Regions from separate parts of the Actinoallomurus sp. NPDC052308 genome, predicted to be linked through region 1. Evidence: predicted binding sites of a transcription regulator. Region 1 holds the regulator's gene; the other holds the start of a gene.
What was found. Region 1 encodes LexA, which represses DNA repair genes until DNA is damaged. Its sites were predicted from a motif close to TCGAACANNTGTTCGA; they were not measured.

Region 1 (11,981 bases):
CGTCGACCAGACGGGGCAGCAGTTCCGTGCCCATCGCTCCCGTCGCTCCTGCCACCAGAACTCGCATCGTCGGCTCCCTTCCTCTCCGGTTCGGTTTCGCCACTTGAACCGGATGGCCCGCCGATTGCTGACAGGAATCGGACGTGATAGAGGTCACACCACGAGCAGGGGCTCCCCATGGTCGGCCGCCGCCCACTGCTCGGTCGCGCGTTCAAGCTTGTCGGGGTTCGCCTGGGTACGGCAGGCGGTGATGCCCTCGGCTGTGACCTCCAGGCACATGATGGCGACGACCCGGCCCTCCACGACGACCACGACGGCGGGTTCGCCATTGGCGGCCCAGGCGTGGATCTCGGACGAACCGCCGACGATGGTGCGCTTGGCCTCGGCGGGCTTGAACAGGGCCCGCACGAACCTCGCGACCGCGACGGCTCCCTCGAACGCCTTGGTGCGCGCTGGGACCTTCCCTCCGCCATCGCCGATGGAGATGGCGTCCTTGGTGAGCAGGCGTACGAGCTCATCGGTCCGGCCACTGGTGGCGGCCGCGAGGAACTCCTCGACGATCCGGTAGGCGGCGGCCTCGTCGATCTCGCTGCGGGCCTTGCCGTACGCGACATGCTTCTTGGCACGGTGAAAGATCTGCTGGCTGGCGGCCTCGGTGATGTCGAGGATCTCGGCGATCTCCCGGTGCGGGTAGTCGAAGGCCTCCCGCAGCACGTAAACGGCCCGTTCGTTGGGGGACAGACGCTCCATGAGGGTGAGGACCGCGGCCGACACCGATTCGCGCTGCTCGGCGGTGTCGGCCGGGCCGAGCATCGGGTCGCCCGCGAGCAGCGGCTCGGGGAGCCATCGGCCCACGTAGGTCTCGCGGCGTGCCCGCGCGGACGCAAGCTGGTTGAGGCACAGGTTGGTGAGCACCTTCGTCAGCCAGGCCTCAGGGACCTCGACCCGGTCGACGTCGGCGGCCTGCCAGCGCAAGAACGTTTCCTGCACGGCGTCCTCTGCCTCGTGTGCGGAACCGAGGAGGCGGTAGGCGATGGCCTCCAGACGGGGCCTCGCCAGCTCGAACCGGTCAACGTCATCCACCGTCAAAGGCATGATCGCATCGTAATCTTCCGCAGCGCCTCCAACTGGTCACGGCCTTTCTCGTGCCCTTAGGGCGTCGTCTTCGGCGAGCAGAACTCCGCGTGGAGCAGGTCAGTGAAGATGCCGACCGGGTCGTCCCAGGGGCCGTCGGCCCAGTCACCGTTGACGTCGATGACGACCAGGTGCTCGCCGTCGCGGGTGCCGTAGGTGTAGGACCAGGAGCCGAAGATGGCGCCGCCCATGCCCCACACGGTGGCGCCGCACGACAGCGTGACCGAGGAGATGCCCAGCCCGTACGTCGTGTCGGGGATCCAGTTCTCGGTCGGGACCGTGGTGAACATCTCCTCTTGCTGCGCGGAAGGGAGGAGCCGGCCGCCCAGGAGTGCACCGAAGAACCGGTGGAGATCACCGATTGTCGAGATCATGCCGCCCGCCGCCCAGAACATCGATGAGTCCAGCTCGGTGGCGTCGTGGATCACGGCGTCGGGGGCGGGATTCATCAGCTTCGTGTAGTGCCGCGGGTGTGGTCCTTGGATCGTCGGGTCGGCGCCGCTCGGCAGGTAGGTCCCGTCGAGGCCGAGCGGCCGGGTGATCCGCCGGGCGATCTGATCAGCCAGCGCCTGGCCGGTCACCCGCTCGACGATCATCCCGGCGAGGATGTAGTTGGTGTTGCTGTATCCCCAGGCCGCGCCCGGTTCGAAGGCCGGCGGATGGGCCATGGCGATGTCCACGAGCAGTTCCGGGGTGTGCTTCTCATAACGGTTCACCATTTCGGGGTCCTCGGTGTAGCTGCAGATCCCGCTGGTGTGGTTCAGCAACCGCCGGATGCTGATCCTCCCGCCCCGGTGACCGTGCCCGCGGACCCTCCCCGGCAGCCATTCCTCCACGGTCTCGTCCAGGCTCAGCCTGCGCTCGGCGACAAGCTGCAGGATCACCGTGGCCACGAACGTCTTGGTGGTGCTGCCGATGCGGAACCGCTCTTGTGGAGTGCGTGCGCGCCCGGTGTCGGTGTCGGCCACTCCCGCCGCGCCGAACCAACGCCCGCGGTCGTCGCGGACCTCGATGACGATGCCGGGAACGCCGCCCTCCCCGACAGCCCGATCGAGCAGCCGCTGAAGGACGTCACGGTCGGCGCCCATGGCCGCCGAGGCGGTTCGGGCGTGGGGCTGTGTCATGTCGACTCCTCACCATTGCTTGAGAGGTGAGGGAAACTACGTGCGGTTTCCTGAATCGTCAATCCGCCTAGTAGGAATGAACATGGCGTTGAACAGCGGTTTCTCACAAAGAAGATTGCAATGGCCTGGGCTCGATTGCAACGATCGAAAACTCAGCCGTTGCAATGCGGTCGGTCGCGAATGCATACTGCGCGAATGCCGGGAAGCAGGCTGAGCGAACAGGACCGTCGGCGCATCGCGTCGTGGCTGGCGGGAGGGCTCGACTACGCCGAGATGGCCAGGCGGCTGGGCAGGCCGACCTCGACCATCAGCCGGGAGGTGGCTCGCAACGGCGGGCCCGGAGACTACCGGGCGGACCACGCCCAGAAGGCCACCGCGCGGCGTGCCCGCCGTCGCGGACACGCCGCGCGGCCGCTGCGCGCCCCGGCCGCCGCGAACGTCTACCGGCGTGACCCTGAGGCGGTCCGCGCTTTCGCGGAGGACTTCGCGGCGCTGATGGTACAGATCGGGCTTCCCCGAATGGCCGCGCGGGTGCTCGTGCACCTCGTCACCACCGATTCCGGCGCCCTGACCTCCGTGGACCTGGTCCGACAACTGCAGGTCAGCCCGGCGTCGGTGTCCAAGGCGATCGGCTACCTCGAAGGCCTGGACATCATCCGACGCGAGCGTGACCCCCGACGACCCCGCGAACGGTACGTCATCGGGGACGACGTCTGGGTCCGGGCTTGGACGGCGAGCGCCCGCAAGAACACCATGTGGGCCGGCACCGCTCGGCGGGGAGTCAAGATCTTCGGGGCCACCACACCGGCCGGGGCCCGGCTGAACGACATGTCCCGGTTCTTCGCACGACTCAGCGCCAATATGGCCGGCGGCCCTGACCAGTCGGCCGTCAACGACATGCTGACGGTGCTCGCCGCACTGGTGCATGCGAGCGAGCCGCTCACAGTCGAGCAACTCGCCCCGGCGTTGGGATGGCATCCGGACCGCGTCACCAGTGCCCTGCGCGGCGCCGAACGGCATCCGGAGGTCGGCGACCCGGTCACCGTACGGGCCGTCGCGTCCGGCGCCTACTCCGTCACCGCCGGAGACCACCGGCTCACCACGGCACAGCGCGAAGCCCTCGGCCCTCCACATCGCCACAGCCGACCGCGCGACAAAACGACCTCGACAAGTTGATGACCCTTCCAAGGAGCTAATTGAACTCATCAGGAGCAGGCTCAGCAGGGAGCGAGAAGGTCGATCATCCAGGTATGACCGGATCGCCACCTGGCGCAGCTGGCAGGTCTACGCTCCCCTGCCTACAGGCTCAGGCCCACGCGGCCCAGTGCCCGGGCGGGGAGAGGGCACTTAGGCGAAAAAGCATGAGAGCGGGGAGCCGACGTCACGTCGGCTCCCCGCTCCGCACTGTCTATTTCACGCCTTGATGGGCATTCCGAATCAGCTGCAGCCGCTGGTGGAGCCGCAGCCCTCGCAGACGTAGCAGCTGCCGGCCGGGCGCATCTTCGTGCCGCAGGTGAGGCACAGCGGCGCGTCCGCCGTACGGCCCTGGTGGCTCTCGATCAGCTCGGTCGAGGAGTGCGCCTCGGCGGGTGCCTCCGGCTCCTTGGCCTTCGGCTGCTCGACCGGCACCGACTGGGCCAGCGACTCGCGCTCGATGTCCTCCTCGGCGTGCAGCGAGGCCGGGTCCTGGCCCGCCGCCTGCGCCGTGCGCTCCTCGGCCGAGAAGATCCCCAGCTCGGCGCGCGTCTCGTACGGCAGGTGGTCCAGGGCGAGGCGACGGAAGATGTAGTCCATCATCGAGGTCGCCATCCGGATGTCCGGGTCGTCGGTCATGCCCGCCGGCTCGAACCGCATGTTGGTGAACTTCTCGACCCACGTCTCCAGCGGCACGCCGTACTGGAGGCTGATGGAGATCGCCATCGAGAAGGCGTCCATGACCCCGGCGAGCGTGGAGCCCTGCTTACCGAGCTTGAGGAACACCTCACCGAGCCCGTTGTCCGGGTAGCAGGAGGCGGTCATGTAGCCCTCGGCGCCGCCGACGGAGAACCGGGTGACGGTCGCGGTCCGCTGCTTGGGCAGGCGGGTCCGCACCGGGCCGCGCTCGACCACCGGGGCCGGCGCCGGCGCCTCCTCGACCTTCTCCTCGGTCTTCTTCTTGGCCACGGACAGCGGCTGGCCGACCTTGCAGTTGTCGCGGTAGATCGCCAGGGCCTTGAGGCCGAGCTTCCAGCCCTCGAAGTAGATCTTCTCGACGTCCTCGACGGTGGCCTGCTCCGGCATGTTCACGGTCTTGGAGATCGCGCCGGACAGGAACGGCTGCACCGCGGCCATCATCCGCACGTGGCCCATCGGGCTGATCGCCCGCTCGCCCATCGCGCAGTCGAAGACCTCGTAGTGCTCGAGGCGCAGGCCGGGCGCGTCGACGACGTGGCCGTGCTCGGAGATGTACTCGACGATCGCCTCGATCTGCTCCTGCTGGTAGCCGAGCTTCTTCAGGGCGCGCGGGACGGTGTTGTTAACGATCTGCATCGAGCCGCCGCCGACCAGCTTCTTGTACTTGACCAGCGCCAGGTCGGGCTCGATGCCCGTCGTGTCGCAGTCCATCATGAGGCCGATCGTGCCGGTGGGCGCCAGCAGCGACGCCTGGGCGTTGCGGTAGCCGTTCTTCTCGCCGACCTTGAGGCACTGCCGCCACTGCTTGGTGGCCTCGCTGTGGATGGACTTGTCCATCGCGTCGAGCGTGCGGATCTCGTCGTTGGCGACCGCGTGCTTGCGCATGACGCGCTGGTGCGCCTCCGCGTTGCGGGCGTAGCCGTCGTACGTGCCGACCGCGCCGGCCAGCTCGGCGGAGCGGCGGTAGGCCACGCCGGTCATCAGCGAGGTGATGGTCGCCGCGAGCGAGCGCCCGCCCTCGGAGTCGTACGCGTGGCCGGTCGCCATCAGCAGCGCGCCGAGGTTGGCGTAGCCGATGCCGAGCTGGCGGTACGCCCGGGTCGTCTCACCGATCTTCTCGGTCGGGAAGTCCGCGAACGTGATGGAGATGTCCATCGCGGTGATGATCAGCTCGCTGAGCTTGACGAACCGCTCGACGTCGAAGGTGTTGTCGCCGTTCAGGAACTTCAGCAGGTTGATGCTGGCCAGGTTGCAGGACGAGTTGTCCAGGCTCATGTACTCCGAGCACGGGTTGCTCGCGGTGATGCGCCCGGTCTCGGGGTTGGTGTGCCAGTCGTTGATCGTGTCGTCGTACTGGATGCCGGGGTCCGCGCACTCCCAGGCCGCCTGGGCGAGCTTGCGGAACAGGCCCTTGGCGTCGACCTGGCTGATGACCTCGCCGGAACGGCGGGAGCGCAGGCCGAAGGAATCGCCGGACTCCACCGCGCGCATGAACTCGTCGGAGACGCGGACGGAGTTGTTGGCGTTCTGGTACTGGACGCTGACGATGTCCTTGCCGCCCAGGTCCATGTCGAAGCCGGCGTCGCGGAGGGCGCGGATCTTGTCCTCTTCGCGTGCCTTGGTCTCGATGAACTCCTCGACGTCCGGGTGGTCGACGTCGAGGACGACCATCTTCGCCGCCCGGCGGGTCGCGCCGCCGGACTTGATCGTCCCGGCGGAGGCGTCGGCGCCGCGCATGAACGACACCGGGCCGCTCGCGGTGCCGCCGGAGGACAGCAGCTCCTTGCTGGAGCGGATTCGGGAGAGGTTGACCCCCGACCCGGAGCCGCCCTTGAAGATGACGCCCTCTTCCTTGTACCAGTCCAGGATCGACTCCATCGTGTCGTCCACGGACAGGATGAAGCACGCGCTGACCTGCTGCGGCGAGGCGGTGCCGACGTTGAACCAGACCGGCGAGTTGAAGCTGAAGACCTGGTTGACCAGGGCGTGCTTCAGCTCGTGGTCGAAGATCTCGGCGTCCTCCTCGGACGCGAAGTAGCCGTTCTTGCGGCCGGTCTCGGTGTACACCCCGACGACCCGGTCGACCAGTTGCTTGAGGCTCGACTCGCGCTGCGGCGTGCCGACCGCGCCGCGGAAGTACTTCGAGGTGACGATGTTGACCGCGTTGACGGACCAGGTGTCGGGGAACTCGACGCCCTTCTGCTCGAAGTTCACCGACCCGTCACGCCAGTTGGTCATGACGACGTCCCGGCGCTCCCACCGGACATCGTCGTACGGGTGGACGCCCGGCCGCGTGAAGACGCGCTCCATCTTCAGGCCCCTGCGACCCGCCTTGCCCCGACGGGCTGAGCCGCTCACCGTCTCCGTCATGACATCCCCCTTCTCGGGCACACCAGGCCCACCTCCAGGATTACCCGTACAGCCCGCGGTCCGGGCGCCGCCCTAGGAACGGGCGTCGCCGCCGGACGCCGCGCGCAGCGATTCGATTTCCTTGGCGAAGTCGTCCAGCGTCTCGAACCCCCGGTAGACGGAGGCGAATCGCAGGTACGCGACCTCGTCGAGTTCACGGAGCGGGCCGAGGATCGCCAGCCCGACCTGGTGCGAGGGAATCTCGGCGTTCCCGGTCGCCCGGATCGCCTCCTCGACCCGCTGGCCGAGCATGGCCAGGGCGTCCTCGTTGACGGGACGGCCCTGACACGCCCGGCGCACTCCGGCGATGATCTTGTCCCGGGAGAACGGCTCGGTGACGCCACTGCGCTTGGCGACCATCATGAGCACCGTCTCCTGGGTGGTGAAGCGGCGGCCGCACTCGGGACACGAACGACGGCGCCGGATGGCGGCTCCGTCGTCGGCCGTGCGGCTGTCGATGACCCTGCTGTCGGTGTGTCGGCAGAACGGGCAGTGCATGGCTCCGGACTCCTCCCCCTGACAGCGGGTCACGCGCGAACTGCGCGAACCTCACCTCGTAACCACAACCTATGGTGAACTACATCCATGTAACTACTAGATGTTGGGGTCCAACCGTAGAGCCCGGCCGGGTGCATCGCAACCCGCATGGGGCACCCGGCGAGAAGACGCCGCTCACAGGGCGATCCGTCGCCCTCATCGGCGTGTCGGACCCTCCCACCCGGGGGCGGCGATCGGCCGCTTCGACCTCGTACATCCTGGATCACCTGCGGAAACGCGACCGACGCCCGTCGCGGTGAGGTCGATCACATCCCGGCCGGCGGCCGGGCGGGTGCGGGCGTCGCGCGCCCCCAAGACTGCCACGGGCGCGCCGGCGCCGCGTCGGCGGGCACCCCCTTCGCGCCGGCCGCGCGAGAGCGCCGATCACGACGAGGCGGCAAGGCGCGGCCGCCAATGGCGCCCTCCTTCCGCGAACCCGGCCCGGGAATTACCTTCGAACATGTGTGCGAACTAAACGCGACATACCCCGGACCGCAAAATTCCACATTTTTCGAACACCTGTTTGATCATTTCCCGCAGAAGCGATAACGTCCCACTACGGGACCGAAATACCGGCGGCGACGCGTCACCGGCAAGACAGCCATCGGAGACACCATGAGCAAGGTTCGGGAAATGCCCGACGGCCCGGGCGACGAGAGCGGCCTGACCGTCCGTCAGCGCAAGGTGCTGGAAGTGATCAGAGACTCGGTGCAGCGGCGCGGCTATCCGCCGTCGATGCGGGAGATCGGCGAGGCCGTCGGCCTGACCAGCACCTCCAGCGTGTCCCACCAGCTCCGGACCCTGCAACGCAAGGGCTTCCTGCTGCGCGATCCCAACCGGCCGCGCGCGGTCGTCGTCCGCATGCCCGGATCTCCGGCCATCGCCGCCGAGGCCGACGGCGAGTCGTACGAGGTCGCCAACGGCCAGGAGGCCCCGACGCGGCCGGCGCCCGCGTACGTCCCGCTCGTCGGGCGCATCGCGGCCGGTGGTCCGATCCTCGCCGAGGAGGCCGTGGAGGACGTCTTCGCGCTGCCGCGGCAGCTCGTCGGCGAAGGCACCCACTTCCTGCTCAACGTCACCGGTGACTCGATGATCGAGGCGGCCATCGCCGACGGCGACTGGGTCGTCGTGCGCCAGCAGCCCGTCGCGGAGAACGGCGACATTGTGGCGGCGATGATCGACGGCGAGGCCACCGTCAAGACGCTCAAGCGCCGCGACGACAAGGTCTGGCTGATGCCGCACAACCCGGCGTACGACCCGATTCCCGGCGACGACGCGACCATTCTCGGGCGCGTGGTGGCGGTCCTGCGGAAGATGTGATCCCGCCCGGGATCCCCGGCGGCGACGCGGCCGTTCCGGGGCGCACGGTGGCGGTCCCGCGGAATACGTGATCAGCCCCGGTTCGGTGCCACGGCACCGAACCGGGGCTAAGGCGTGTCCGACGAATCCCCGTCGGACACGCCCTGGCGCCGATCAGGCAGGCACGATGTTCACGATCTTCGGAGCGCGCACGACGACCTTGCGGACGCCCCGGTCGCCCAGGGCCGCCCTGACCTTCTCCGACTCCAGCGCCAGGCGCTCCAGGTCGCTCTCGGCGATGTCCGGGGACACCTCCAGGCGGTCGCGGACCTTGCCCGCCACCTGGACCACGCAGGTCACCGACTCCTGGACCAGCAGCGCGGGGTCGGCCGTCGGCCAGCCGGCCTTGACCACCGGAGCCGTACGGCCCAGCCGCTCCCACATCTCCTCGGCGGTGTACGGCGCGACCAGCGACAGCATGACCGCCAGGGTCTCGGCGGCCTCCCGGACCGCCGGGTCGCCGGCGCCCGCCCCCGTGTCGATGGCCTTGCGCGCCGCGGAGGTCAGCTCCATCATCCGGGCGATCGCCACGTTGTAGCGGTGCGCCTCGACCAGCCGGGTGACCTCGTCGATCGTCCGGTGCGTCACCTTGCGCAGCTCGACGTCGCCGGTCGCCGGGTCGGCGCCCGGCGCGGACGTCACCTCGGCGGCCACGCGGAAGACCCGCGCCAGGAACTTCACCGACCCCGACGGCGACACGTCCGCCCAGTCGATGTCGTCCTCCGGCGGCCCCGAGAACAGCATCGTCAGCCGTACGGCGTCGACGCCGTACTCGGCGATCTGCTCGCCCAGGTCGACCAGGTTGCCGGTCGTCTTGGACATCGCGGAGCCGTTCAGGATGACCTGGCCCTGGTTGACCAGCCGCTTGAAGGGCTCGGTGAAGTCCACCAGGCCCATGTCGTACAGCACCTTGGTGAAGAAGCGCGCGTACAGCAGGTGCAGGATGGCGTGCTCGACACCACCGGTGTACTGGTCGGCCGGCATCCACCGGCGCACCTTCTCGGCGTCGAACGGCCCGTCCTCGTACCCCGGCGAGCAGTACCGCAGGAAGTACCAGGACGAGTCGACGAAGGTGTCCATCGTGTCGGTGTCGCGCTTGGCCGCGCCGCCGCACTTGGGGCACGAGACGTTGACCCAGTCGGCGGCGGCCGCCAGCGGCGACACGCCCTTCGGGGCCAGGTCGGCGCCGCGCAGGTTGTCCGGCAGGCGCACGGGCAGCTGGTCGTCCGGGACCGGGACCTCGCCGCACGCGTCGCAGTGGATGATCGGGATGGGCGTGCCCCAGAACCGCTGCCGGGAGATCAGCCAGTCGCGCAGCCGGTAGTTGACGGCGGCCTTGCCCAGGCCCTTCTCCTCCAGGATCTCGACGATCCGCGGGATGGCGGTGGACTTGGTCAGGCCGTCCAGGGGACCCGAGTTGACCAGCTCGCCCTCGCCGGGGGTCGCGGCCCCGGTCTCCCCCGGGTCCGCCTCACCGGTGTGCACGACGACGCGGACCGGCAGGCCGAACCTGCGGGCGAAGTCCAGGTCGCGCTGGTCGTGGGCGGGCACCGCCATGATCGCGCCGTGGCCGTACTCGGCCAGGACGTAGTCGGAGGCCCACACGGGGATGCGCTCGCCGTTCACCGGGTTGATCGCGTAGCGGCCCAGGAAGACGCCGGTCTTCTCCTTGTCGGTGGCCAGCCGCTCGATCTCCGTCTCGCGGCGGACCGCGTCCCGGTAGGTCTCGAACTCCGCGCGCTGCTCCGGCGCGACGATCTCGTCGGCCAGCGGGGCGTCGGCGGCGACGACGAAGAAGGTCGCGCCGTACAGGGTGTCCGGCCGGGTGGTGTAGACGGTGATCGGCTCCGCGCGCCCCTCGATCTGGAAGGTGACGTCGGCGCCCTCGGAGCGGCCGATCCAGTTGCGCTGCATCAGCAGCACCCGCTCGGGCCACTCCAGCTCCGCCATGTCGGCCAGCAGCCGGTCGGCGTACTCAGTGATCTTGAAGTACCACTGCGTCAGGACGCGCTTCTCGACCACCGCGCCGCACCGCTCGCAGTGCCCGTTGACGACCTGCTCGTTGGCCAGCACGGTCTGGTCGTTCGGGCACCAGTTGACCTGGCCGCCCTTGCGGTACGCCAGGCCGCGCTCGTAGAAGCGCAGGAACAGCCACTGGTTCCAGCGGTAGTACTCCGGGTCGGAGGTGTGCAGCCGGCGCGACCAGTCGAAGGAGGCCGCGTAGCGCTTGAAAGACTCCGCCTGGGTGTCGATGTTGGTGTACGTCCACTCGGCGGGGTGGGAATTGCGCTTGATCGCGGCGTTCTCGGCCGGCAGGCCGAAGGAGTCCCAGCCGATGGGGTGCAGGACGTTGAAGCCCTTCTGGAGCCAGTACCGCGCCACCACGTCGCCGATCGCGAACGCCTCGGCGTGACCCATGTGGAGGTCGCCGGAGGGGTATGGGAACATGTCCAGCGCGTACTTGCGAGGCCGCTCGTCGGCGGGGTCCTCGCTCGCCGCGAAGGGCTTCAGCTCCTCCCACCGGGCCTGCCACTTGTCCTGGATCGTCCGTGGGTCGTAGTTCTCGTCGGCGCCTGTCATGGTTCCTCGTCTGATTCGCACGGCTTCGGCTGGCGGTGAACCGTGCCCCTGGCATGAGAACGCCCCTCACGCAGGAGGGGCTGCCGCGTCGACGGCTCGGGTCAACGCGGCCGGCTGAGGAGCAGCCGAGATCGCATACCTCAAGACTATCGCAGACGCAAGGACGCCGGGCGGCCGCCGAACGACGCCTCGCTCGGTCGAGGCGTCGTCCGGCGGCCGCCCGGCGTCCCGGGCGCGGCGCGTCAGACGGTGTACGGCAGGTGCTTGATGCCGTTGATGAAGTTGGACAGCAGGCGGTCGGGCTCACCCGTGGCGCGGATGCCCGGAGCCCGGCGGAACAGCTCCCGGAACATCACGGTGATCTCCCTGCGGGCCAGGTGGGCGCCGAGACAGAAGTGCGGGCCGGGGCCGCCGAAACCGACGTGGGGATTGGGATCACGGGTGATGTCGAAGACGTCCGGGTCGGCGAAGACGGTCTCGTCCCGGTTGGCCGACCAGTAGTAGAGCAGCAGCTTGTCGCCGGCCTTGAACTCGCGGCCGTTCAGCTCGGTGTCACGGGTCGCGGTGCGCCGCATCCAGATGACCGGCGAGGCGTACCGCACGATCTCCTCCACCGCGCCCGGAACGTACCGCTCGAAGTCCGACGCGAGCAGCTCCCGCTGCTCCGGGTACCGGGTGAGCAGGTGCAGGCCGTGGGCGATGGCGTTGCGGGTGGTCTCGTTGCCGGCGACGACGAGGAGGATGAAGAACGAGCCGAGCTCCTGGTCGGTCAGCGACTCGCCGTCGATGTTGGCGTTCACCAGCGCGGAGGTGAGGTCGCCGGTCGGCTCCTCGCGGCGCCTGCGGCCGAGCTCCTCGACGAGGTCCTTCAGCGTCTGCCCCGCCTCGAGGAGCTGCAGCGCGACCTGGTCGGCCTCCTCGGAGACGAACTCGGTGTCGGCGCCG
Region 2 (11,981 bases), on a different contig from region 1:
CTGTACCTCGGCAACCGGATTCAGGCGCGCAGGCGGTCGACGTGGCGGAAGGCGTCCAGGGGCATGGCGATTCCCTTCGGAAACACCGCCGCATCGACGCGACCGGCATTTCTCCTGTGGATTCGACGGTTCTGGCTGATGCGTCGAGCCGAGTGATGCCTGAGCGATATCGTCCCGCCATGCCAAGTTCCGCAGAACGAATCATCGCAGGGCGTTACCGGCTGCTGGACTCACTCGGCCGCGGCGGAATGGGGATCGTCTGGCGCGCCCGGGACGAGTACCTCGAGCGTGACGTCGCGGTGAAGGAGATTCTGCTCCCCAGCGGTCTGGATGACGCAACCCGTGCAGGCATGCTTGCGCGATTCGTTCGTGAGGCCAAGGCCGCTGCGCACCTCGATCACCCGGCGATCATCAATGTGTACGACGTGGTCACCGAGAATGACCTGCCGTGGATCGTCATGCGGCTCGTACCGGGCAGGTCCCTCGACCAACTGGTCGACGAACACGGCCCGCTTTTCCCGGACCGGGTCGCGGCGATCGGCCTGCAGATGCTCGACGCGCTGGACACCGCCCACGCTGCGGGAATCCTGCACCGGGACGTCACACCGAGAAACGTGTTGGTCGGCGATGACGATCGCATCGTCCTGACCGACTTCGGCATCGCGGCGATGGCAGGCGCGACCGCGCTGACCCAGACCGGGGCGCTGATCGGATCTCCGGGATACATAGCGCCGGAACGCCTACGGGGGCGCCCGGTCGGTCCCGAGTCGGACCTGTGGTCGCTTGGCGCCGTGCTCTACTTCGCCGTCGAGGGCAGGCGTGCCTACAGCGCCGATGAGATCCCCGCCCTGATCGGCATGGTCCTCACGGAGGAACCTGAGCCGCCGACTCAGGCCGGCCCCCTCGCGCCGGTCCTGAAGGGCCTCCTGATCAAGGATCCGGCCGAACGGCTGAGCGCCGAAGTGACACGGCAGCGACTGCGAGCGGTGACCGAAGCGAGCGACGCCGCAGGCCGGACGCTGGGGGAACTCACCACGTTGAACCCTGCGTCCTGGCGACACCCCGAAACGTACGAGGCATCGGAGAGGCCTTACGGTCCGGTGCCGGTACAGGCCGCTCACTCCGGCGGACGTCCGCCAGAGGGTCTCCACAGGGTGGGAGTCGCACCGAACATTGCGGAACCCCCCATCCCCGCTCCCCGCGGGTTCGTTCCGGGCACGCGCCCAGTCAAGTCGAACGCTTCGGTGAAGGCATCGACGATCGCTTCGATCTGTGCACTCGTGGTGTTCGTGGGCGTGGCCGCCATTGTGGTGAATGTGGCCTGGAACCCATTGCGCATCATCGGCGAGGGGAGGTTCTCCACAGCTCCGGCCTGTGGCGGGATCACCTCGGCTGCCCTCGACAAGGCGATTCCGCAGCCACGTCACGCAGTCGGCGACCACTGCGAATGGTGGAGTCTGGCCAATGGGAACCTCGATCTCCAGGTCCTGTCCACCACCCGGTACGCCCGGTCCTGGTGGCACTCGGCGGAAGACCGTGCGCACTCCAGTATGAACAAGCATCGCGCTGCCGACCCGTTGAGAAGCGAGTTGGAGGTCGGCGACGAGAAGGCCGTCACCACGGAATCCGGCGAAGACATGGACGGCAGCGGCTCGGCCGTCATCTGGTTTCGGGTCAGCAACATTGTCGTGAAGATGATGGTCACCAACCCGAGCGGCTCGGCGGCCGCATACTTCGGGGTGATCGGTGCCGCGCGCGAAATCGCCCGATCCCTCCCGAACCACCGCTGACCGGCCTTCTGGAAGGCGGTCAGTAGCACGATCATGTTCAGGCGCGGAGGCGGAGGCCGCGGGGGGTGGGGTGGAAGCCGGCGGCCTCCAGGGCGGCGGCGAGTGGGGAGTCGACGATCGATTCGCCGTCGGCGCGTTCGACGGTGAGCTTGCCGAGGGCGCCCTCGCGTACGGCCAGGGCCAGCGCGTCGACGGCGGGCTGCAGGTCGTCCTCGCCCCAGGACAGCAGGGTCTTGCCGCCGCGCTCGACGTACAGCGTGAGGCGGCCGTCGACCAGTACGACGAGCGCGCCCGCCTTGCGGCCGGGCTTGTGCCCGCTCGCCACCTCACCGGACCGCTCCGGCCAGGGCAGCGCCGCGCCGTACGGGTTGGCCGGGTCGGTCGCGGCGAGCACCACCGCGCGCGGCGCGTCGGTGTCGGGGCGTATCGCCCGCAGCCGGTCCACGGCGCCGGGCAGCGCGAACTGCGCCGCGCCCAGGCCCTCGACGAAGTAGCCCCGCCGGGCCCGCCCGGACTCCTCGAACGCCTTGAGCACCGGGTACACCGCCGCGAACCCGCCCGGCGTCCGCTCGGCCATGACGGCGCCGCGGATCACGATGCCGTACCGGTCGAGCAGCGTCTCGGCCTGCGCGTGCCCGCGCCGCGTCGCGTCGGCCTCCGGCTCGGGCAGCAGCCACCAGCGGCCCGCGACGGTCGGCGGGCCGGTGCGCGACGGCATGGCCGGCCGCCGCCGCGTCCGGGACCGGTGCGTCGTACGGCTCGAGCCGAGCCGGGCGCGCAGCGGCGCGAGGGTGTCGTTCGTGAGCCGGCCCGCCCACACCAGGTCCCACAGCGCGGTGACGAGCTCTTGGTCGTTCAGCGACCCGACGCGGTCGGACAGCGTGCGGAAGAACACCGCGCCGCCGTCGGACAGCGACTCCAGGACGCGCTCGTGCAGCGGCGTCAGCGTGATCTCGGCGGATTCGGGCATCAGCAGCGGGGCCGTGTCCGCGAGGTACAGGGACACCCAGCCGTCGCCGCCCGGCAGCCCGCCCTGCCCCACCCACACGACCTCGCCGGAGGCGGTCAGCTCGTCGAGCATCGTGGGGGAGTAGCCGGGCACGCGCGCGGGCAGGACCAGCGACTCCAGGGCGGAGGCGGGCACCGCCGCGCCCTGCAGCTGCTCGATCGCGTGCACGAGCGCGTCGATGCCGCGCAGCGAGCCGCGCGCCGTGATCCCGTGCCAGGCGGGCAGGAACCGGGCGAGCGCCTCCGGCGGCGACGGCTCCACCTCGGCCCGCAGCCGGGCGAGGGAGCGGCGGCGCAGCATCCGCAGCACGCCCGCGTCACACCACTCCGTGCCGCGTTCGCCGGGCGTGAAGTCGCCCTCGGCGACCCGGCCCGCGGCGGCCAGCCGCCGCAGTCCGTCGGTGACCACGGCGACGCCGAGCCCGAACCGCGCCGCCACGTCGGCCGCGTGGAACGGACCGTGCGTACGGGCGTACCGGCTGAGCAGGTCGGCGAGGGGGTCGGCGACCGGCTCCAGGAACGCCTCCGGGATGCCCACGGGCAGCGGGACGCCGAGCGCGTCGCGCAGCCGGGCGGCGTCCTCGATCGCCGCCCAGCGTTCGGCGCCGCCGATCCGTACCCGGATGGCCCGGCGGGCGTCCTCCAGCTCGGCCGGCCAGTGCGGGTCGACGCCGCGTTCGACCAGCTCGTCGGTGCTCAGCGGCCCGAGCTCGCGCAGCAGGTCGGCGGTGCCCTCCCGGTCGCGGGCGTGCCGGTCGGGCGTCAGCCGCCGCAGCTCGCGGTCGGCCTCCGCGACCACCTCCGGGTCGAGCAGCTCCCGCAGGTCCGCCTGGCCCAGCAGCTCGGCGAGCAGCGTCGAGTCCAGCGCGAGGGCCTGGGCGCGCCGCTCCGCGAGGGGGGCGTCGCCCTCGTACATGAACGCGCCGATGTACCCGAACAGCAGGGATCGCGCGTACGGCGACGGCACCTGCGTCTCGACCTCGACGAGCCGGGCCTTGCGGCTCGCCAGCTCCCGCATCAGCGCGATGAGCCCCGGCACGTCGAAGACGTCCTGCAGGCATTCGCGCACCGTCTCCAGCACGATCGGGAACGAGGGATAGCGGCTCGCCACCGACAGCAGTTGCGCGGCCCGCTGCCGCTGCTGCCACAGCGGCATGCGCCGGCCCGGATTCCGGCGGGGCAGCAGCAGCGCCCGCGCCGCGCACTCCCGGAACCGTGACGCGAACAGCGCCGAGTTGCCCAGCTCGTCGGTGACGATCCGCTCGATCTCCTCGGGGTCGAACACCGCCAGGTCACCCGCGGGCGGGGCCGCGCCGGTCTCGTCGAACTCGGCGCCCGTGTCGGGCACCCGCAGCACGATGCCGTCGTCGGAGTGCGCGGCCTGCGCCTCCACGCCGTACCGCTCCCGCAGCCGCGCGGCCATGGCGAGGGCCCACGGCGCGTGCACCCGTGCCCCGAACGGCGAGTGCACGACGACTCGCCAGTCGCCGAGCTCGTCGCGGAACCGCTCCACCACCAGCGTCCGGTCGTCGGGGACGTAGCCGGTGGCCTCCCGCTGTTCGGCGAGGTACGCCACGAGGTTGCCCGCCGCCCAGTCGTCCAGGCCGGCCTCGCCCAACCGCGCACGGGCCGGGTCCGGCTCGAGCGTGGCCAGCTCACGGCTGAACGCCCCCAGCGCCCGGCCCAGCTCCGCCGGCCGCCCCGGCGCGTCACCGTGCCAGAACGGCAGCTTTCCCGGATGGCCCGGCGCGGGGGAGACCAGCACGCGGTCGGGCGTGATGTCCTCGATCCGCCACGAGCTCGCGCCCAGCACGAACACGTCGCCGACCCGCGACTCGTACACCATCTCCTCGTCGAGCTCGCCGACCCGGGAGGACTTCTCGCCGACGAGGAACACGCCGAACAGGCCGCGGTCGGGGATCGTGCCGCCGCTGGTCACCGCCAGCCGCTGCCCGCCGGGCCGGCCGCGCAGCATCCCCGCGACGCGGTCCCACACCAGCCGCGGCCGCAGCTCGCCGAACTCGTCGCTGGGGTACCGCCCCGCGAGCATGTCGAGGGTCGCCTCCAGCACCGACCGGGGCAGCGTCGCGAACGGCGCCGCCCGGCGTACGAGGGTCTCCAGCTCGTCCACCGGCCACTCGTCCATCGCGGTCATCGCGACGATCTGCTGGGCCAGCACGTCCAGAGGGTTGCGCGGATACCGCAGCTCCTCGATCCGCCCGTCGCGCATCCGCTCGGCCACGACCGCCGTCTGCACGAGGTCGCCCCGGTACTTCGGGAAGATCACGCCCTTGGAGACGGCCCCGACCTGGTGCCCGGCCCGGCCGATCCGCTGTAGCCCGGCCGCCACCGACGGCGGCGACTCGACCTGCACGACCAGGTCCACCGCGCCCATGTCGATGCCCAGCTCCAGGCTGGAGGTCGCCACCACGGCCGGCAGCCGGCCCGCCTTCAGCGACTCCTCGATGCCGGCCCGCTCCTCCTTGGAGACCGAGCCGTGGTGCGCGCGTACGACGTCGGCGGGCGCGCCGCGCGAGGCCCCCGCCTGCGCCATCATCTCCGCCGGGGCGGAGTCCTGCGGCAGCGCCTCGCCGTTCTGCCGTTCCCAGGAGAGCTCGTTCAGCCGTCCGCTCAGCCGCTCGGCCAGCCGCCGGGAGTTGGCGAACACGATCGTCGACCGGTGCTCCTCGATCAGGTTGAGCACGGCGTCCTCGACGTGCGGCCACAGGTTGCGCCCCCGCAGCGGGGAGTCGTCCTCGCCGCGCGGGTCGGGCGGAAGCTCGGTCATGTCCTCCACCGGCACCGAGATCCGCAGGTCGACCTCCTTCCCGTGCTGCGGCTGCACCACGGTCGCGGGCCGTACCCCGCCGAGGAAGGTCGCGACCTCCGTCACCGGGCGGACCGTCGCCGACAGCCCGATCCGCTGCGCGGGACGCTCCAGCAGCGCGTCCAGCCGCTCCAGGGATAGCGCCAGGTGGGCGCCGCGCTTGGTGCCCGCCACGGCGTGCACCTCGTCGACGATCACCGTGTCCACGCCGCGCAGCGCCTCGCGCGCCTGCGACGTCAGCATCAGGAAGAGCGACTCCGGCGTCGTGATCAGGATGTCGGACGGCTTCGTCGCGAACCGGCGGCGCTCGTCGGCCGGGGTGTCCCCGGAGCGCACGGCGACGCCGATGTCCGGGTCGTCCAGTCCCAGCCGCCGCGCCGTCTGCCGCAGCCCGGTCAGCGGGGCGCGCAGGTTGCGCTCGATGTCCACGGCCAGGGCCTTCAGCGGCGAGACGTACACCACCCGGCAGCGCCGTTTCGGATCGTCCGGCGGTGGGTTGGAGGCCAGGCGGTCCAGCGACCACAGGAACGCGGCGAGGGTCTTGCCCGAGCCGGTCGGTGCCACGACCAGCGTGTTGTCACCGCGGGCGATCGCCTCCCAGGCGCCCGTCTGGGCCGTCGTGGGCGCCGCGAAGGCCCCGGTGAACCAGGCCCGGGTCGGGGCCGAGAAGCGGTCGACGGGGTTCATCCTGTCAGTGTGCCTCGCCCCACCGACCGAATCGTTCGCCGGCGACGGCGGGCGGTAGCTTGGGGCACGTGCGACTAACGGTGTTCTGGGATCGGATGAACCAGCAGTTCGGCGAGGGCTACGCCGAGAGCGTGGCCAAGGACTACGTCATCGCCGAGCTCGACGGTCGCACCATCGAGCAGGCGCTGGCCGACGGCGAGAGCGCCAAGGACGTCTGGCGGGCCGTCTGTGCCACCTTCGATGTCCCGCAACGGCTCCGGTGAGCGTCGACCGGCTGCTCGCCGAGGCGCGTGCGCGGCTCGTCCGGCTCAAGCCGCTGGAGGCCGCGGAGGCGGTGCGCGAGGGCGGTCGCCTCGTCGACACGCGTCCGGAGTACCAGCGGCGGGCCGACGGCGACATCCCCGGCGCGATCGTCGTCGAGCGCAACCATCTGGAGTGGCGGCTCGACCCGCACGGCGGCTTCCGCGTCCCGGAGGCCACCGACCATCACGTGCGGTGGATCGTGATCTGCGACGAGGGCTACTCGTCCTCGCTGGCCGCCGCGTCGCTGCGCGCGCTCGGGCTGGTCAACGCCACGGACGTCATCGGCGGGTTCCAGGAATGGCGGGCCGCCGGGCTGCCGGTGAGCCGCGGCATGGCGCCCGTACGCCCCCGGCTCGCGCCGTACGACGGCCGGTAGCCGGTCCGCGGTCGGCCGCCGGGTCGTCAGATGACGGCGACCGCGGTGATCAGGCCGATCGTGATCTGCGTCGCGCCGAGGAGCACGGCGGACGGTTCCAGGGACTCGGCGGCCATGAGCGCCGCCACGTCGACGCGCAGCAGGACGCGGATGATCAGGAACCCGATCTGCTGGGCCACGATGCCCACGAGTCCCCAGACCAGCGTCGCGATCAGCCCCTCGCTCAGCCGGCCGCCGGAGGCGTAGATCGAGGAGGCGACGACCAGCCCGACCCCCACGATGCCGCAGACGGCCAGCAGCGCGGCGTTCGTGTTCCGCCCGTGGCGGATGATCGAGGTGAGCCGTCCCGGCGTGGTCACGTCGACGGCGAAGAAGCCGATGAGCAGCAGGACCAGGCCGACGGCCGTGTACGCGGCGATCGCTCCGGCGCCCTTGCCCAGTGCCGTGCCGAAGTCGTGTGAGAACGCCAGGGCCATCTGTCTTCTCTCCTTTGGCGAGGTCGGGGGAGTCCTAGGGAAAACCGGTCAGGAAGGGCCTGCTCCGCCGTCCTCGGGCTCGGCCGGGATGCGGTGCGGGACGAACGACGACGTGTCGTCGGTGATCAGTCCGGACGTCTCGCGGATGCCCAGCCCGGCCGCCTCGTCGCCGACCACCCAGGCGCCGAGCACGGGGTGCTCGCCCTCGAAGTCCGGCAGCGGGCAGAACTCCTGGAAGACGTAGCCCTCGGCGCCGTACTCGCCCGACGTGGCCGTCTGCACGCCGTCCGGCGTGACGATCCGCATGCTCGCGCCCTCACGTCCCAGCAGCGGCTTCTGCACGTACGAGGTGAGGGAGCCCGGGGTGCCGAGGTAGGTCGGCAGCAGGTTCGGGTGGCCGGGGTAGAGCTCCCACAGCAGTACGAGCAGCGCCTTGTTGGACAGGAGCATCTTCCAGATGGGCTCGACCCAGCCGGCCCGCGGGACGTTCCGCCCGAACGGCTCGCCGACGATCCACTCCCACGGGTAGAGCTTGCAGAACGCCGTGATGTCGCGGTCCTGGAGGTCGACGAACCGGCCGCGGTCGTGGTGCCAGCCGATGTCCTCCATGGCGATCGCGATCCCCGGGATGCCCGCCTGCTCGGCGGTCTCCTGCAGGTACGCGACCGTCATGACCTCCTCGCCGGTCTCGTCCTCGTTCGTCCAGGCGAAGTGCACGGCCGATCCGGCGGGTACTCCGGGCGTGCCGGACCGGACGGCCGGGGCGATCTCCTTCCAGCGGTCGACGAGCCGCTCGTGGATGGAGTTCCACTGGTCGTCGTCGGAGTGGGTGTCGCGCACCCAATACCACTGGATGATCGAGCTCTCCAGCAGCGAGGTCGGGGTGTCGGCGTTGTACTCCAGCAGCTTCGCCGGGCCCGAGCCGTCGTACCACAGGTCGAAGCGCCCGTAGAGGTACGGGTCGCGGCGCCGCCATGACGCCTCGATCAGCGGCCACACCCACTGCGGGATGCCGAACACCGCGTACCGGCGGGTGCTCACGACGTGCTCCACCGCCGTGAGGCACATCCGGTGCAGTTCCTCGACCGTCTCCTCGAGGGTGAGCACCTCGTCCATCTCGAACGTGTAGTGCACTGACTCGTCCCAGTACGGCCGGGTCAGATGCTCGGGATGCGAGGTGCGGTGATAGGCCAGCCCCTGCGACTCGACGATCTGATCCCAGCGCGTCCGGGGCTCCGAATGCCCGCGCCGCACCGCTCAGCCTCCCCGCGAACTGCTGCCGTGGTGACCGAACCCGCCCCGCGAGACGCCATGGCCGCTGCTGTGGCTCTTGCCGCTGGAGATCACCCGGCCGCCGCGCGAGACGATCCGGGTGCCCCGCCTCGGGCGGACCGACGAGCCCCCCGAGACGTAGCCGTTGTTGCGGTACCGGCCGCCGTAGTACCAGTAGTAACGCCCGTACGATCCGCCGTTGTCGCAGAAGTAGTCGGGGACGACGCGGTAGGAACTGCCGACCGGCGCCCAGCTGTCGACGCAGTACGCGGTCTCACTCCGCGAGGAGCAACCGACGACGGTCAATGACAGAAGGCTCACCGCGCTGAGTTGCACGATGCCGGACCGCATCATCCGGCGGGCGTCCTTCGGGGGCATTTGCGGTCGGATCTCCGGACTCGGGAGTGATGACCGGTAAGTCTAGAGCCAAGATCCCGACGAAAGCACTACCTGATCGGGAAGCTGAGGTACAGATCCGCAGGTTCGGCCACTGATGGCAGGTCGCTCACCTGACCGTCGCCGACCTCGACCACCCGCCAGAGCCCGTCCTCGCGCCGGGCCAGGTCCGTCGTGATGAACCGGCAGCCGAGCGCGCGCACGCACGGCGCGATCGGATCCGCCTGCGGACGCGGATACCGGTCCGGCGTGTCCGGATGGGGACCCATCAGCACCGGCTCGCCGTCGACCCACCACACGCGGGCCTCGCCGCCGTCGAACCGCTCGTACTCGCGGATGACGACGCCGCCGGCCAGGAGGTCGCCCTGGCGTTCGACGAACCGGGCGACCACGGCGTGCAGCCGCTCCACGTCGGCGAGGTCGGGGATGTAACAGGCCTCGTCCCACTCGTGCTTGCGCGACTTGACGTAGTCCTTCACGACCGCCGGTCCGGATCGCAGCGGGCGTACGAGCTCGGCCAGCTTGTCGGCCGCCGGGGTGGCGCCGGGGGACAGCGGCAGCCACACGCTGGCGGGCGTGACGCCCGCGAACGTGTCGTACCAGCCGGGCAGCTCATGGGCCTTCTCGTAGCCGTCCGGCGGAACGGCGAGGACGACGCCGCGGGCGGCCAGTGCGGCGGCGAGCGCGGCGTACTGCGCCGTCGTCGCCATCCAGCCGCGGTACCAGGCCGTTCCCAGCCCGTCGGGCACCCGGCGTACGGCCTCGGCGACGTCACCGCGCTGCAGGGCGTCATGGTCGATGAGCGTGACCGACCCGCCGAGCGCGCGTACGGCCTCGGCCTCTCGGGCGAAGTGCTCGTCGACCCGCCGGGGGTGCAACGGGTCGGCGCACATGAGGATGGTCACCGGCATGATCCTGTGCATCAGCGTAGGGCAAGACGCCGGGTCTTTCCCGGGGGAATCGGCGCGTCCATTCATGATCGAACACGTGTTCGGCTAGAGTGAAGGAAGCGACGACGTTGTCCACAGTGGTGGACCGGACCCTCGAAATTGTCGGCGGGTCCCCGTAACGTCGCTTCCGACAACAGCAGGCATCGACCCCACAGGGACACCTCACATGGCAGCAAACGATCGCGAGAAGGCCCTCGAGGCGGCGCTCGCGCAGATCGAGCGGCAGTTCGGCAAGGGTTCCGTCATGCGGCTGGGCCAGGAGGGGCGCCCCCCGGTCGAGGTGATCCCGACCGGGGCGATCGCCCTCGACGTCGCCCTGGGCATCGGCGGCCTCCCGCGTGGCCGCGTGGTCGAGATCTACGGTCCGGAGTCCTCCGGCAAGACGAGCCTCGCCCTGCACGCCGTGGCGAGCGCGCAGAAGGCGGGCGGCATCGCCGCGTTCGTGGACGCGGAGCACGCGCTCGACCCGGAATACGCCAAGAAGATCGGCGTCGACATCGACGCCCTCCTCGTCTCCCAGCCCGACACGGGTGAGCAGGCCCTGGAGATCACCGACATGCTGATCCGCTCCGGCGCGATCGACGTCGTCGTCATCGACTCCGTCGCGGCGCTCGTGCCCCGCGCCGAGATCGAGGGCGAGATGGGCGACAGCCACGTCGGCCTCCAGGCCCGCCTCATGTCCCAGGCCCTCCGCAAGCTCACCGGCGCCATCAACCAGACCAAGACCACAGCGATCTTCATCAACCAGCTGCGGGAAAAGGTCGGCGTCATGTTCGGCTCGCCCGAGACGACCACCGGTGGCAAGGCGCTGAAGTTCTACGCCTCGGTGCGGCTCGACGTGCGGCGGATCGAGACGATGAAGGACGGCACGGACGCGGTCGGCAACCGCACCCGGGTCAAGGTCGTCAAGAACAAGATGGCCCCGCCCTTCAAGGTGGCCGACTTCGACATCCTGTACGGCGTGGGCATCAGCCGCGAGGGCGGTCTGATCGACATGGGCGTCGAGCACGGCTTCGTGCGCAAGTCCGGCGCCTGGTACACCTACGAGAACGACCAGCTCGGCCAGGGCAAGGAGAACGCGCGGCGGTTCCTCAAGGAGAACCCGGACATCGCCGACGAGATCGAGAAGAAGATCAAGGAGAAGCTCGGCGTGGGGCCGCGCCTCGACGCCCCGGCCGAGCCGGCGGGCGCTCCCGCCGCTCCTCCGGCTGCCGCCGCTGCCGCGGCGGGCAAGGCCGCACCGGCCAAGCGGGCCGCGAAGACCCCGAAGCCGGGAGACGTGTGATCCCGGGTCGCCCTTCGGCGGGACCGATCGAGGGGCTGACCCATGACCGCTCCTGAGGGGTGGCGGCGTCCCGCTCCGCGCCGGACCGAACCCGGCGCGGAGATCTTCCCTGGCGACGTCGCCCCCGCTCAGGAGCCCGGCCCGGCCGCCGCCCAGACGGGCCCCGCGGCCGTCCCGACAGCAGGCGCGGACCCGTCGGCGGGCGGTACGGCCGATCCAACGGGTGTCGAAGCTCTTCCGGCGGGCAGCACGGAGATCCAGGTGGACGGCGCGGACTCGTCGGCGGGCGGCGCGCCCCGTCGGGCGCGTGCTCAAGCCGTCCCGGCGACCGGCGAGGCCGATCCGGCGGGCGGTGAGACGTCGGCGGCCGGAAGGTCGGGGCGGCGGGGGCGGAGGCGCGGCGGGGGCCGCCTCGCCGAGGGGCCGACGCCGGGCAGCCCGGCGGCGCAGGGCCCGCCCGCCGACCCGGAGGCGGTGGCGCGCGAGATCTGCCTGCGACAGCTCTCCTTCGCCCCCAAGACCCGTGCCCAGCTCGCCGACGCGCTGCGTCGCAAGGGCGTGCCCGACGACGTCGCCGAGCGGGTGCTGGGTCGCTACTCCGAGGTCGGGCT

Region 2: the regulator LexA is predicted to act here: its motif matches at 10,115-10,130, upstream of recA (recombinase RecA).

Annotation. Positions count from the first base shown of each region.
Region 1 is NZ_JBFAUM010000003.1:121,281-133,261, reverse strand. It holds gene AB0L00_RS11930 (NAD(P)-dependent oxidoreductase) at 1-67, opposite strand, end outside; gene sigJ (RNA polymerase sigma factor SigJ) at 154-1,095, opposite strand; gene AB0L00_RS11920 (serine hydrolase domain-containing protein) at 1,152-2,258, opposite strand; gene AB0L00_RS11915 (MarR family transcriptional regulator) at 2,454-3,434, shown strand; gene AB0L00_RS11910 (vitamin B12-dependent ribonucleotide reductase) at 3,696-6,521, opposite strand; gene nrdR (transcriptional regulator NrdR) at 6,594-7,058, opposite strand; gene lexA (transcriptional repressor LexA) at 7,713-8,417, shown strand; gene leuS (leucine--tRNA ligase) at 8,571-11,036, opposite strand; gene AB0L00_RS11890 (cytochrome P450) at 11,279-11,981, opposite strand, start outside.
Region 2 is NZ_JBFAUM010000015.1:146,734-158,714, reverse strand. It holds gene AB0L00_RS29500 (serine/threonine-protein kinase) at 42-1,790, shown strand; gene AB0L00_RS29495 (ATP-dependent helicase) at 1,828-6,312, opposite strand; gene AB0L00_RS29490 (DUF3046 domain-containing protein) at 6,381-6,575, shown strand; gene AB0L00_RS29485 (rhodanese-like domain-containing protein) at 6,572-6,991, shown strand; gene AB0L00_RS29480 (DUF350 domain-containing protein) at 7,018-7,467, opposite strand; gene AB0L00_RS29475 (glutathionylspermidine synthase family protein) at 7,516-8,721, opposite strand; gene AB0L00_RS29470 (hypothetical protein) at 8,725-9,117, opposite strand; gene AB0L00_RS29465 (ATP-grasp domain-containing protein) at 9,186-10,046, opposite strand; gene recA (recombinase RecA) at 10,252-11,370, shown strand; gene recX (recombination regulator RecX) at 11,413-11,981, shown strand, end outside.